One region of the Psychrosphaera aestuarii genome, then DNA from elsewhere that is predicted to be linked to it. Evidence: predicted binding sites of a transcription regulator. Region 1 holds the regulator's gene; each other region holds the start of a gene.
What was found. The regulator sigma-54, encoded in region 1, starts transcription at its own class of promoters, with help from an activator protein. The targets are predictions, from matches to a motif close to GTTGGCACGNNNNTNGNNT.
Positions count from the first base shown of each region.

Region 2: J9318_RS03100 (nidogen-like domain-containing protein) is a predicted target of sigma-54. The motif match lies at 2,590-2,608, and genes of this name have one in related genera.
Region 3: fliE (flagellar hook-basal body complex protein FliE) is a predicted target of sigma-54. The motif match lies at 3,193-3,211, and genes of this name have one in related genera.

Region 1 is NZ_CP072844.1:798,731-803,913, reverse strand. It holds gene kdsC (3-deoxy-manno-octulosonate-8-phosphatase KdsC) at 1-285, shown strand, start outside; gene lptC (LPS export ABC transporter periplasmic protein LptC) at 285-842, shown strand; gene lptA (lipopolysaccharide transport periplasmic protein LptA) at 835-1,323, shown strand; gene lptB (LPS export ABC transporter ATP-binding protein) at 1,339-2,064, shown strand; gene J9318_RS03655 (RNA polymerase factor sigma-54) at 2,117-3,610, shown strand; gene hpf (ribosome hibernation promoting factor) at 3,644-3,931, shown strand; gene ptsN (PTS IIA-like nitrogen regulatory protein PtsN) at 4,023-4,472, shown strand; gene rapZ (RNase adapter RapZ) at 4,475-5,183, shown strand, end outside.
Region 2 is NZ_CP072844.1:670,750-675,932, reverse strand. It holds gene J9318_RS03115 (sodium:solute symporter family protein) at 1-96, shown strand, start outside; gene J9318_RS03110 (hypothetical protein) at 309-746, shown strand; gene J9318_RS03105 (bifunctional GNAT family N-acetyltransferase/carbon-nitrogen hydrolase family protein) at 852-2,384, opposite strand; gene J9318_RS03100 (nidogen-like domain-containing protein) at 2,661-4,064, shown strand; gene J9318_RS03095 (dipeptidyl-peptidase 3 family protein) at 4,290-5,183, shown strand, end outside.
Region 3 is NZ_CP072844.1:1,275,514-1,280,696, reverse strand. It holds gene fliG (flagellar motor switch protein FliG) at 1-1,041, opposite strand, end outside; gene fliF (flagellar basal-body MS-ring/collar protein FliF) at 1,034-2,698, opposite strand; gene fliE (flagellar hook-basal body complex protein FliE) at 2,795-3,148, opposite strand; gene J9318_RS05740 (sigma-54-dependent transcriptional regulator) at 3,406-4,755, opposite strand; gene J9318_RS05735 (sensor histidine kinase) at 4,752-5,183, opposite strand, start outside.

The sequences.
Region 1 (5,183 bases):
ATGGAAACAAAACTAATTGGTTATGAAAAACTATGTAAAGAGTTATCAGTAACACCATCACAAGTTGCATTTATTGGTGATGATTTCCCTGACGTCCCTGTGATGAAAAAAGTTGGGTTAGCGGTATCAGTAGCCGACGGCCATCCTTATGTAAAAGAGATTGCACACTATTGTACTGTTACTCATGGCGGAAAAGGTGCCGTGCGTGAATTAACCGATCTACTAACCATGGCACAAAAAGGTGAAACCTTTATTACCAGCCATTTTGAAGGTTCAAGTACCTAATGAGACTTAGATTACTCGTTCTACTTATTTTTGTTGGGATCAGCCTTTATCTTTGGTTTCCAGCTTTTACCAATCAAAGTAATGCGGATGACTCCGAAGAGCCTGTGTTAACGCCTGACTTCACGGCAACATTATTGCATCAAGAAATGTTCGATAAAAATGGTACGTTAAAGCAAGAGGTGTTCTCGCAAAAAATGGAACACTATGCCCAGTTAGCTTTGACTTACTTTGAACAGCCTGAATTTGTTATTTATCAAAATGATGCTCCGTTTTGGCGATTAGCCGCAGACCTTGGCAGTGTGCAAGATGGCCGACTAACCTTAGACAGTAACGTTAAAATGTATCAGTTAACCGATAACGAGCTCGTTACCAGTATTGAAACCCAATACTTAGAAATAGATCTCGACACTCAAGTGGTTGAGACCGATAAGCCAATTATAATTCGCGGTGAAAAAACCACTATTGAAGGGCAAGGTCTAACTGCCGATCTAAAAGCTCAAACAGTTAAACTTAAACATCACGTAAGAACAATTTTAAAAGGGACGAAAAATGACTAAATTCATCAAGATGACACTTGTTATACTTGCTTGTATTGGCCTTAATGCATTTGCTAATGACGATCTTATTATTGATTCTAAAAACCAAGATCTTGATTACAAAAATAACACTATGTATTTCAGCGGTAACGTAAAAATACAACAAGGGACGCTCACGATCACGGCTGACGAACTATATGTAATAACAAAAGACGGCGTAGGCGAAAAACTAATAGCAAAAGGCAAACCTGCTCGCTTTTTGCAAAATGATCCTAATAATGAAGCATTAGAGGCCACAGCATTAGAAGTCGTTTATATGATTAACGAACGTATTTTAGAATTGAATGGCCAAGCTAAATATAAGCAAGGTAGCTCGATTGTTGAAAGTGGTAATATCGTATTTGATTTAAATGCACAAAGAGTCAAAGCTGACGGCGACAAGTCAACCGGTGGTCGTGTAACTACTACGATAAAAACAAAAAAAACACAGCCAAATAATTAAGTAGAGAAATTAAATATGACCAAGTTGGTGGCAAAGCACTTAGCCAAATCCTATAAAAGTCGTCAAGTTGTTAAAGATGTCAGCTTGTCGGTAGAAGCTGGTCAAGTAGTTGGCTTGTTAGGACCAAATGGCGCGGGTAAAACAACAACTTTTTACATGATTGTTGGTTTGGTGCCTAACGATAAAGGTTTAATTCAGCTTGATGATATCGATTTGAGCCACGAACCTATGCACGTAAGAGCTCGCAAAGGCATTGGTTATTTACCTCAAGAGTCGTCTATCTTTAAAAAGCTGACAGTTTCACAAAATATAATGTCTGTTCTAGAAATGCGAAAAGACATAGATGCAAACCAACAGGCTGATTTACTTGATGATTTAATTGCCGAATTTCATATTGATCATATTCGGGATAGTCTTGGTATGGCATTGTCTGGTGGTGAGCGCCGCCGCGTAGAAATCGCAAGGGCATTGGCTGCCGATCCAAAAATTATTCTATTAGATGAGCCTTTTGCGGGTGTTGATCCTATATCTGTCATAGATATAAAGAAAATAATTCAACAATTAACAGCAAAGGGAATTGGTGTACTTATTACCGATCATAATGTCCGTGAAACACTTGATGTCTGCGAAAAAGCCTATATCGTTAGTCATGGAGAGCTTATTGCTGAAGGAACTCCGGCTCAAGTGCTAGAAAGTGACATAGTTAAGAAAGTTTATCTTGGTGACCAGTTCAAACTTTGATATTTTGGTAGCACGAATAAGTTTATTTTAGTCAGTACTTTACTGGGATCAAATGAGACCAACATTACAACTTAAAATGGGTCAGCAGTTAACAATGACCCCGCAATTACAGCAGGCTATTCGTCTGTTGCAGTTGTCGTCATTAGAATTGCAACAAGAGATCCAAGAAGCCTTGGATAGTAATCCTTTGTTGGAAGCTGATGAAGAGCATGGCTCAGTTGAACAAATCGAATTACCACAAGACAACCATGATCGTCATGAAAATGAAGCCTCAGTTTCATCTAACGACGACGATATCGAGTGGACGCGAGAAGAACGCGATACAAACGAAAATATCCAAGACCAAACTATTAGTGATGACTTGCCCACAGACTCGACTTGGGATGACTACATGAGCGCCGCTCCTGCGAGCTCAGGCCCTGCGTACGACGGTGAAGATACCGTTTATCAAGGTGAAACAACTGTTGATATTCAAGACCATTTAAAATGGCAATTAAATCTATCCACTTTTTCCGAACATGACTTAGCTATTGCAACAGCCATTATTGATGCTATTGATGACAAAGGTTTTTTGACGGTATCTGTTGAAGACATTGTTGAGTCTGTAGACATCGAAGATGTTGAAATAGAGGAAGTTGAAGCGGTTTTAAAACGCATCCAACACTTTGATCCTATTGGTGTTGCCACCCGAGGGTTGCAAGAGTGTTTGTTGGTTCAGTTAAAGCAATATAGCCCTGACACACCTTGGCGTGAAGAGGCTATTGAACTCATTGCTGAAAATATCGACCTGTTAGCGAACCGTGATTATCGCACTATAATCCGCAAAACAAGATTAAAAGAATCTGAATTAAAAGAAGCACTCGACTTGATTCAACAACTGAATCCAAATCCCGCAAGCCTAGTTATAAAAGACGAAATTGACTATGTAATTCCAGATGTTACCGTCGTAAAGAAAAAAGGTCGTTGGTTAGTAGAGCTAAATCCTAATTCTATGCCTAAAATTAAAGTGAACGAACAATATGCTTCACTGTCTAAAACTTCAACCAATAGCTCTGACGCGCAATTTGTTCGTTCACACTTACAAGAAGCAAAATGGTTTATTAAAAGTTTAGAAAGCAGAAACGACACTTTATTGAAGGTATCTAATTGTATCGTGCAACAACAACAAGCATTTTTTGAATACGGACCAGAGGCGATGAAACCAATGGTTCTAAATGATGTAGCAGAAATGGTCGATATGCATGAGTCCACGATATCGCGTGTGACAACACAAAAGTTCATGCACACACCCAGAGGAATCTTTGAGTTAAAGTATTTCTTTTCTAGCCACGTCAGCACCGAAAATGGTGGTGAATGTTCATCCACTGCAATACGGGCTTTAATAAGAAAGTTAGTTGCTGCAGAAAACCAAGCAAAACCGTTAAGTGACAGTAAGATTGCTGATATTCTGGCCGAACAGGGCATCCAAGTAGCCAGAAGAACTATCGCAAAATACCGGGAATCGTTAAACATTCCCCCTTCAAACCAGAGAAAACGATTGGTTTAACAATCCATTTTATCAATTCAGAAGGAAGTGCATATGCAAATTAATTTAACTTGTCGTCATGTCGATGCAACAGAGTCTTTAAAAGAATATGTTGATACGAAATTTGCAAAGTTAGAACGTCATTTTGACCATATTAATAACGTCCATGTGATTTTAGACGTTGAAAAACTCAACCAAAAAGCAGAAGCAACTATGCACGTAAATGGTGGTGAACTATTTGCTGCATCGGAGCATACTGATATGTATGCTGCAATTGATTCCTTAATTGATAAACTTGACCGTCAAGTCATTAAACACAAAGAAAAGTTAACCAGACATTAACTTTCTTTATTAATTTTAAAGCGCCATGGACGGTGCTTTTAACCAATCTTTTGAGATTTAAATCAAAAGAGTAAAGCAGTAAAAGATAACCATGAATGTAAAGCTACTCCTGCGACCTGAGTGCACTAAAGTACTAACAGATTGCCAAAGCAAGAAAAAGATCCTCGAGCATATTGCCGAGATCGCGAGTACAAAATTACCAGACCTCACTTGCACAGATATACTCTCAAGTCTTATGAATAGAGAAAAGTTGGGGAGTACCGGAATAGGAAATGGCGTTGCTATTCCTCATGGAAAAATAACACCAAATGAAAGTCCAGTGGCGGTATTAATCGTTATCCACCCTGGCATTGATTACGATGCAATAGACAATAGACCTGTTGATGTATTTTTTGCGTTACTTGTTCCAGAAGATCAGTGTGACGTGCATTTAAATACGTTAGCGTCAATCGCAGAAATTTTTGATAATAAAGAAATGCTTCGTAAAATAAGAAGCGCCGAAACTGATAATGATCTTTACAAAATAATTGAAGCTGCTTAATCATGCATATATTTATCGTTAGTGGCCGTTCAGGCTCAGGGAAGACAGTCGTATTAAGAGTACTAGAGGATCTAGGCTACTATTGCGTAGATAATTTACCGGTTAATTTATTACCTGCATTATCACACTCCTTATCTAAAAATTATCCTCAAGTTGCCGTCAGTATTGACGTTAGAAACTTGCCCAGCTCTGAACAAGAGTTAATGGATAATTTAGATTTCTTACCCAAAGGCGTAAAGACGACCGTTCTATATATAGATGCTAAAGATGACGTATTAATTCGTCGCTATAGTGAAACAAGGCGCCTACACCCTTTAACCAAAGGTGATGCGTCACTACCTGATGCAATCGCACAGGAGAGTAAGCTTTTAGATGGGTTATCGTCTAGAGCCGATTTATATATTGATACCTCGGATTTAAATGTTCATCAACTAACCGAGATGGTGAGAGAAAAGATATTAGGAAAGTCAGATAAAGAACTTATTATTACTTTCGAGTCGTTCGGCTTTAAATATGGGGTACCAAACGATATCGATTTTGTATTTGATGCACGATTTCTACCAAATCCTCACTGGGAACCAGAACTTAGAGCATTAACCGGTTTAGACTTACCTGTGAAAGACTTTTTCTCTAGTCAACCACTTGTGAATAAATTCATATTTCAAATCAATAACTTTATGTCCACTTGGTTACCGCATTTAGAGCGCAATA
Region 2 (5,183 bases), 130 kb from region 1:
ATGCTTAAGTTTACTGGCCCTGCACCACAAGAAATCCAAGACATGGTAGATAACTTCCGTGTCCCTCATGGAGCTGGAAAAGCGCACGCACACTAAACATGTGTTTTTACCCTTTGGCTTCCCATTTGATTCTACATTTGGGAAGCCATTTTTTCTGGTAAATTGAGTTAGTTATTTAGTTATTTAGTTATTTAGTTATTTAGTTATTTAGTTATTTAGTTATTTAGTTATTTAGTTATTTAGTTATTTAGTTATTTAGTTATTTAGTTATTTAGTGAACGACTTAAATAAAGCAACCGAGGTTTAACATGAATAAACACACCAAAATGGCATTATACGTAGCGCCTTTTTTAATATTGGGTGGTTATATTTTGTCTGATATGTGGGTGGAGAGTCAGGCCGCCAAAGACAAAGTTGTGATCATGCAGCAGCAAGGTATATGCGATGTTCTTGAGCAAATCTGTGTTTTAGAAGCGGGAGATTTACAATTAAACATTTACGATAAAAATGGCGAAACCTACGTAAACTCTACGTTTGCATTAGATGCAGCGACTTTATTTATTGTTAATGATAACGGTGATGCTGTTGAATACTCATTAGCACAAGAGGACAACGCATTTTATTGGAAACTTCCCACCCCAATTCGAGCACAATTAACTAATCCCGGGGATTCACGAACTATGCGTGTAATCGCTCAAATAAAAGGTGGAAAATACATTAGCGAGTTTGTCACTAAAAGAACCTAATGCAGCCTAAGTCTTAGCTTACAGCTTCATGGTTAATGAAGGCTAGGTTAATTTAGGCTGCGTTAATTTAGGCTAATTTAATTCCAGCTACTCTAGTTTCAGCTATTATTGCGGTTCGTTCACTAACAGCACTTTGTATAAATCTTCACGGCGATCTTTTAAGTTTCGTACTGTACCTTCACTGTGCAATACCTTTAATTTGTCCATATCTAAGTCGCTAAACAGCAGCATTTCGGTATTAGGCGTTGCTTCATTTAATGTTGCATCATGTGGAAACGAAAAGTCCGACGGTGTTAGTACCGCAGATTGTGAATATTGTACATCAAGGCTTTCAACCTCTGGTAAATTGCCCACTGAGCCTGCGATTACAACATAACATTCATTTTCAATAGCTCGAGCTTGCGCGCAATGACGTACTCGTAAGTAACTGTTTTTCGTATCTGTCCAAAATGGCACAAATAAAATATCTAAGCCTTGTTTGGCTAAGATTCGTGACAGTTCAGGGAACTCAACGTCATAACAAATTTGTATTCCTACACGTCCTGCATCGGTATCAAATACGGCAATTTTATCACCGCCTTGAATAACCCAATCGTTTTGCTCATGAGGCGTTATATGAATTTTTCGTTGCTCATCTATTTTTCCGCTTCGATGACATAAATAACTAACGTTATAAATCTTGTCACCTTCAGCCAGAGGCATTGAGCCGGTAATAATATTGGCGTTGTACTCAATTGCCATACGCGACATCGCGTTTTTAAATGTTTCTGTATATTCTGCTAAATAACGAATAGCTTCTGTTTGATTACTTTGTTCAGTTAAGCCCATAAGTGGCGCATTAAAAAATTCTGGGAATAAAATAAAATCACTTTGGTAGTCTGATACCGTATCAACAAAATATTCCACCTGTTTCAACAATTCTTCAACTGACTCAACACAACGCATTTGCCATTGCACCGCTCCAACACGAACAATCGACTTGGTCGACTCAAGCACAGTGTCGGTGGGCTCAAACATGATATTGTTCCACTCTAATAAAGTGGCATAACCGACTGAGCCCTGATCTTCAGGCAAGTACTTTTTAAGTAGTCGCTTTACTTGGAAGTCATTAGATAGTTGAAAGCTCAAAATAGGGTCATACAATTCTTTGTGGTCTACTTTTTCAATGTATTCCGTTGGTGACATGTCGTCACTGTAGTTATGATAAAGCGGAATTCGACCGCCCGCTAAAATCGCCCTTAAATTGTATTGTCGGCACAGCTCTTTCCTTGCATCGTATAATCGTCGGCCTAGTCGCATGCCTCGGTGTGTAGGTGATATAACAACATCAAGGCCGTATAACGCATCACCTTCCTCATCGGAGTATACACGGTCATGACCATCAACAATGTCCTCATAGGTATGTGGGTTTGAAAAACGTGCGTAATCAACTTGTACGCTCAAAGCAATCCCAACTAACACACCATCATCAACAATGCCGATTTGCCCTTCTGGGAACTGATCTATTAGTCTAAAAATAGTGTGAGAAGGCCATGCTCCGCCAAGGTCTGGGTAAGCTCGATCCATTAAGGTCTTAATTTCCGGGTATTGCCCTTTAGTAAGGTTACAGATCTCTAAATGCGTTTTTTCCACAGACATACCTACTCCAATTATTAAAATATCTTTGCATTAACACGTTCAAATACTTAAACGCGTTTATTTTAGTTCAATAACAACCGTTTTTGTTCATAAAAAGCGTACCCAATTAGAGTACAAGTCATTGAAAAACTTAGCTTTATTGTCGACTATTTTTACACCAACCCAATATTGTTTTAAAAAACTCATTGAAATCAACGGTTTAAGTATTGGCTTTGTTTTTGCTTTGTCGCAACAAGATACATCATATTTTAAAACTCTAATAAGGACATCTTTTGAATGAAGTTTATTAAAACGTTATTTTGCGCAGTGGTGGTATTTTTTGCACTATCGCAAGAATCCAAGGCTGACGTTATCTTAACCGGCATGGGCGGAGAATTAGGGCTTGGCGTACAAGCTTTACCTCTTATTGATGACGGCTCTAGCAATGCATTAAACCTACCTTTTAATGTTAATTTTTTTAACAATTCGTATAACACATTTTTTGTGAACTCTAACGGTAACCTAACTTTTGGTAGTGGTTATAGAGACTTCACACCAGAGAGTTTTGAAACCGTCTCTAGTCCTATGATTGCACCTTACTGGGGCGATGTTGATGTATCTTGTGGTTCGGAAGAAGACCCTAGTTGCGGAAATATTTATGTTGGGTCGCCAGAAGAAGGCGTAACAGCTGTGACTTGGTATGACGTTGCAGAGTATGGGAATTCAGGATCTGGCGAACGTAATACGTTCCAAGCAGTGCTCATTGATCGTTCTGGCGATACTGGTGTAGACGGCGACTTTGATATTGAATTTCGTTACCAACAATTAGAGTGGGCCGATAGTGCACAAGCTGGTTTTGCCGCGGGCAACGGTTTTAATGGCGGTGGCCCAGGCGATGGTTGTGAAATCGACTGTGAATGTCCGGGTGGAGACTGTGAGTGTCCAAATGGCGATTGTGAATGTCCTGTTGAAGAATGTGGCCCTGTAAATTTTCCACAAAGCATCCCAACTCCTCAAGTAGTAGAATTAGCGTCTAGCGAACTTACTGTTGAAGGTATTGAGTCGGTAAATTATTACTCACTTCCAGGTGCATTATCTCAAGATGTTGTTGAGTTGGCTAATACTTCAAATACGGGTCAAGACGGTATTTGGACGTTTTCATTCCGTGATGGAACGTTTTTAGAGCCTGGTCAAACTCCGTCAAACCCAATTATGCCAATTTCTGAAGATGAAAATGGTTGGGGATTTGATTTCAACGTAGACTTTGGTGAAATCGTATTTATCGACCCTGATGTTGCGGTTGGTTATGACTACTTTGTTGATAACGGCTCTAGCTTTGCTTCTGTTATTTTACCTAGCGGCTTTAATGCAAACTACGAACTGTGGCTATTAGTTAACGGTGTATGGGAATTCTCTGCTTTCCTAAACGCAGACGAGCAGTACTTTTTTGGTGGATTAGGTGTTACTGAATTCCGTATATTAGGTATTGATATCTCAAATATGGTTGACCCTACAGACTCAAATGCATTTGTTACTGGCCTTACATTTACTGGTTCGGGTAATCAACAAATCCGTCAAGTTCCTATCACTGAGTTCGTGGCAGATGCCACCGATGTGAGTGAGCCTAGCCCGTTACTACTGTTACTTCTTGGCTGTGGTTTCTTAGCATTACAGCGTAAGAAAAAGGTAAATGTGGCGTAATCGCTAAATAGCTTTTAACTATTTATTGTTTTAAAGGGACTTCGGTCCCTTTTTTGTTGCAAACTTTTCTACAATTTCATGATCGATTTGCTTTAAATAATGCAAGTTAGCGTTATAAATGATAAAAACGACAGATACTCTGCGCCACTATTATTCTATTTACAAAATGAGATGGCGTGTGATGAATTTTAATAACAACACAATATTATTCTCCTGAGGTTCAATATGAAAACCCAACTTAAGCAAATAGCGTTTACAGCCATAGCTGCTAGTTTGTTAGTGGCCTGCTCTAAAGCACCATCTGATTCTGGAATTGACTCGAACGGCCAGCAATCCGTTGAATATATCGGCGAGCAATCACGACTAGATATTTATCATCCCGTTGAACTAACCGCTGATTTAAGCCACTTAAGTCAAAAACAACAAGAGATGCTGGGAGTTCTTATTGATGCATCTGAAATAATGGACGACTTATTTTGGTTACAAGCCTTTGGTGAAGACAAAACTGAGTTTTTAGACAAAATTAAAGATCCTAAAGTACGTGCATTCGCAGAAATTAACTACGGCCCATGGGATCGATTAAACGGCGACAAATTATTTTTATCTGGCTACAAAGAAAAGTCTCCAGGCGCTGAGTTTTATCCTGCGGATATGACCAAATCTGAGTTTGAGAAGCTAGAGCTTGATAATAAAGATGGTTTGTATTCAGTGATTAAACGCAACAAAAAAGGCAAATTAGAAATCGCGCCTTATCATCAAGAGTATCAAGGTGAAATGCGCCGTGCAGCTTCGTTGTTAATTACCGCAGCTTCTTATGCAGAAGATGAGGAGTTCAAAAACTACCTAACTATGCGTGCTGAAGCATTGGTAACCGACGAATATCAAGCATCAGACTTCGCTTGGATGGACATGAAGAACAACCCAATTGATGTTGTTATTGGACCTATTGAAACTTATGAAGACCAGTTATTTGGTTATCGCGCGGCATTTGAATCTTATGTATTGGTAAAAGACATGAGCTGGAGCGAGCGATTAGCAAAATACGCTGCATACTTACCAGAATTACAACAAGGCTTGCCAGTTCCTGCAAAATATAAAGCAGAAACGCCTGGATCAGAT
Region 3 (5,183 bases), 480 kb from region 1:
ACCACCACCACCGCCTAACATAATTTCACCCGCGTCTGCTAAACGACGAGCGATAGCTAAGATTTCTTTCTGCGCTGTTTCAACTTCCGAAACTCGAATTGGTGGCATCGCCTCCAAATCATCTGCCATCATATCGGCAGCACGTTTCGACATGTTCTTTAAGATCTTCTCTTTTAATGCGTCGTCCGCACCTTTAATAGCTTTCATTAATGAGTCTTGTTGTACTTCACGAAGTATTGCCTGAATCGCTCGGTCATCTACATCAATTAAGTTATCAAATACAAACATAAGATCTTGAATTTGTTGTGCCATTTCTTCGTCATGCTCACGCATAGCATCCATCAATTGACCTTCGATATTGGTATCTAAGAAGTTCATGATTTCTGCTGCCGCTTTTAAACCGCCCATTTTCGCTGCTTGAGCACCTGCTTGTCCGGCAAACTGTTTCTCCATGATTTCATTTAATTCTTGAAGTGCTGCTGGTTGAACTTCTTCAAGGTTGGCTATACGCATGGTTAAATCAATTCGAACCTTGTCAGAGAATTGACTCAATATCTCCGCCGATTGATCTGGTGCTAAATAAGCCAAAACAATGGTTTGGATTTGAGGGTGTTCGTTTCGAATAATGTTCGCAACTTGCTTGGAGTCCATCCATTTTAAGGAATCAAGACCTTTCGCTCCGCCACCTAAGATTATTTGGTCTAGAAGCGTCGCGGCTTTATCTTCACCTAATGCGGCTGTTAACGCTTTCTTAATAAAGTCTTCAGACTGGAAGCCAATCGTACTGTAGTCCTGAATTTGTTCGATAAACAAACTATGAACGGCGGATATCTTGTCTTGGCTTAAATCATCTAGCTGCGCCATTGCGATACCCACTTTTTGCACCTGTTTAGGTTCTAAGTGTTTAAGTATCTGTGCTGCGTCTTCTTCTGATAAGCTTAATAAAAGGATGGCGGCTTTTTCAACGCCTTCAAGCTTCTCTACATCAAACGCCGGTTTACCCGCTGGTTTTGTGTTTTCTGCTGCTACGACATCATTCATCTTCTAATAACCACCCTTTAACTACTTGCGACGACAATTCTGGTTCATTTGCTACTAATGCTCTAACTGCTTTAAGCAAGTCTTCATCACCATGTAAGTCTGGTAATTGTAGCGTTCCGTCGGCCGCAAAGCCTATGTCTTTCTCATCAAATTCTGTATTAAGCATATCTAATGCTTCATCACCTAAGTCTACACCACCGAGAGCATCTTCTTCATATTTATCGGTTGTATCTTCTGGACTAATCAACTTGTTCAATAATGGACGAACTAAGAAGATAATAAGAACAATGATAACAAGCATAGCCGCAACCGTTTTTATCATTGGCTGGAACCACTCTTGTAAATAAATAGGCACATCTTCTGTTGACAGTGCATCGACCTTATTAAATGGAATGGTTACTACCTCAAGCGTATCACCGCGGTTTAGGTCAAAACCGATACCGCCTTGCAGTAATCGACGAATGTTAACCAATGCCTGTTGTGAACGAGGCGTTTTTTGAATCGTACCGTCTTCCGCTGTTGTAACAATGTAATCGACAGCAACTGATACGCTCAGTCTACGTACCACGCCCGTTTGATTTTGCTTGTGGCTAATTGTCTGATCTAATTCGTAATTTCTTGTTTGTTCTTTGTGAGAACGGCCAGTTGCACCACGATTTCTCGCATTACCAGCTTCTTCTGGAATATCAGACTCTAATGGTGGCTGATTTGATAATGCACCTGGAATGCCTACAGGACCATTACCCGTTTGATTTTCTTCAATTATAAATTCACTTCTAATCGCTGGTAAGTCAGGGTTGTAAGTCTTTTGTGTTTCTTGAACCTGCGTGAAGTCCATTGTTACATCAACCTGCGCGGTATAGTTTTCCATTCCGATGACAGGAGATAAAATTGAATTAATTTTTTGTAAGTATTCATCTTCACGTTTTTGCTCAATTTCAAATTGTTTACGTGAAAGAGCAGAAAGTGAGTTTTGTGAACCAGAATTTAGTAGTCGTCCATTTTGATCGGTCACAGTGACACGCGATGTAGATAAACCTTGAACCGCTGATGCCACTATATCCACGATACTGTCTATTTCTTCTGTTTTAAGCATACGACCACGTTGTAGAGTAACGACAACAGTAGCAGAAGGTTGTTTCGTATGACGAGCAAAGATGTTTTCTTTTGGAATAGCCAGTAAAACGCGTGCTCTACCTACTGAATTTAGTTCTTCTATGGTTCTCGCCAATTGCTGCTCTCGGCTATGTTTAAGTCGCTCTGTTTCCATACGCTGACTAACACCAAACCCAGTGTCTTGCATTAAAATTTCAGAACCTTCTGACGGCGCTTGAGAAAGACCACCACGAGCCAAAGATAGTTTGATATTTTGATAAGCATCAGCTGGCACTAAAATAGTATTTTGCTCTAATTTGTATTCAACTTTTTGAGCATCAAGGAAATCTAGTGTTTCGATAAGTTGCTCAGTATTAAACTGACCAAGCGGGCGAAGCTCAGGCTCTCGAGACCACATAAAAATGAAAATCGTAATCGCAATACAAATTACTAACGCTAATATCAACGCACCTTGGCGTAATAAGTCTGCACTTGATGCTGCGCTTAAAAAACCAGACTTTTGCTCTTCAACGTTATCCATATCGCCGTTTAGCGATACCATATCGTTAGAGACATCTTGTCCAGGTGTTGTCATTTGAGTAGTTAGTTCGTCTGCCACGTTAAACCCTTAATTCTATATTTAACTGCTGAATAAAGCCTAAACAGGCATGCTCATTATTGTTTTGTAGGCTTCGACAAGTTTGTTACGAACTTGAACCGTTGCTTCAAAAGCAATGCCTGCTTTTTGCGATGCAATCATTGTTTCAGCAAGAGAAACTGAGCGGTCGCCCATTTCTAATCGATTTTTTAACTCGCCAGATGTTTTTTGTAAGTCATTTACATTATTAACGGCTTGCTCTAATAGCTCACCAAAATTAGCTGACGACGGGTTATTGACTTTTTGCGCCTGAGCAAAAGGATTGATCTCATTATTTGGACGAATTGTTTGGCTTGACGCTTGTGACGCCATGCTTTGTAACTCTGCATATAAGTTGTTAGCTTGAATGTTCATTATCGAGTCCTCTATTCAGGAGCATTTCTTTACTGAACTAGATAAAGCACGAATGATGCCAATTTATTATCGTTACAAATCAATAGTTTAATGATTATCTTGACGGGAATTCTATAGCTAGATAGTGACGGAGTTTTGACTACCACTGTTTTTTAGTGACTTTGTGGCTTGATATAAAAGCATAAATTGAGACGACAACCTAAAAAAGCCCGCTAAACATTCATCATGTTAATTAGCGGGCAAACTTAGATAGTCGGTTACGCAGGTACTTCAATCCCTTGCTCACGCATTTTTGCAAGTTTGTAGCGTAAGGTTCTAGGACTAATGCCTAACTTTTCAGCTACGTCTTTTCGTTTACCCTGGCAGGCTTGCAATGCATCAAGAATAATTCGGTTCTCTTGATCGCGGATTTCCATTTTGAAGTCGCCACTGTCGTCAATTTGATTTGTCGCCTGAATATTGGCTGCAATGTTATCAACAGCAAACTCTTCCACTAGAATATGCTCAGCTTCAATGGTATTGGCAGTACAAAGAATAAGTGCTCGTTGAATCACATTATCCAGCTCGCGAACATTACCAGGCCAATTATGTTGCATTAATTTATGCATAGCTCCGGCCCCAATTACCGGAATCTCTCTACCAGTTTCAATGCAGTAACGACTTAAAAGATGTTCTGCGATTGGTAGTAAGTCATCTTTGCGAGCGCTAAGTGGTAGCCACTTAATCGGAAATACGTTTAAGCGATAAAATAAATCTTCTCTAAACTTCCCTTCTTTGACGGCCGTCGCTAAATCTCGATTTGATGTTGCAAGCACTCGCACATCTAGTTTTACCGTTTTACGGCTGCCCAAACGTTCCACTTCACGCTCTTGTAAAACTCGAAGAAGTTTAGCCTGAAGGTTCAAGTCCATTTCAGTAATTTCATCGAGCAAGATAGTACCGTGTTGCGCTTGTTCAAATTTTCCAGGGCAAGCTTGTATTGCACCAGTAAAGGCACCTTTTTCATAACCAAATAATGTTGCTTCAAGCATATTATCCGGAATAGCCGCACAGTTTATCGCAATAAAATCATGCTCAGAACGTGGCGATTGGTCATGTATATATCTTGCCATCACTTCTTTACCAGAGCCGCTTGGGCCCGTGATCATTACCGATGCATCAGACGCTGCAACTTTTGCGGCCAGCTTTAAAAGCTCAATACTCTTTTTATCTGCCACAACTGGATCATGTCTATCGGTCTGTTTGACCGGAGCATATCGACCGACCATATTTAATAGTACTTCTGGCGCAAATGGTTTTGCCATATAGTCGATAGCACCATATTTCATCGCCTCAACAGCATGGTCAATAGTTGCGTAAGCGGTCATCAATAAAAATGGTGTATTAGGGTATAGTTTTTTAACCGACTTCAATAAGTCTAAACCTGACAACCCGCCCATTTGAACGTCTGATACGATTAAATCAATGACAGTTTCTTTTAGTTTTACCAAAGCTGTTTCCGCCGACTCGGCTTCCACAACAGAATAACCTGCGATAGAGAGTGTATCGACTAACGCTTCTCGTAAACCTGAGTCGTCTTCAACAACTAATATTTGTGACTGGTTCATGCGATAACCTCCTGAGATACAGTTTCTACTGAATGCATTTCGTTTTGTGGTGCTAGTTTAATTGGCAGATAAATAGAGAATACGGCTCCGCCTGAAACTTTATTCTTCACCGCCACTTTGCCTTGATGAGCTTGCGCTACTGTTTTCACAACAGATAAGCCTAAACCCGTGCCCTGAGAGCGAGTTGTATAAAACGGCTCAAATATTTTATCAATTAAACTGGCATCTATTCCTGGGCCGTTGTCCTCAACAGAAATACAGACTTGATTTGGATTATTTTCTACTCGACGCGCAGCTAAGTGAATATGAACGCCTTCACCAACGACCTGTACGGCATTGTGAACTAAATTGGTAATAGCGCTGGCAAGACTTGTTTTATTAGCAAGCAATAAAATATCTGGCTCAGGTAATTCAACCGTCATTGTACC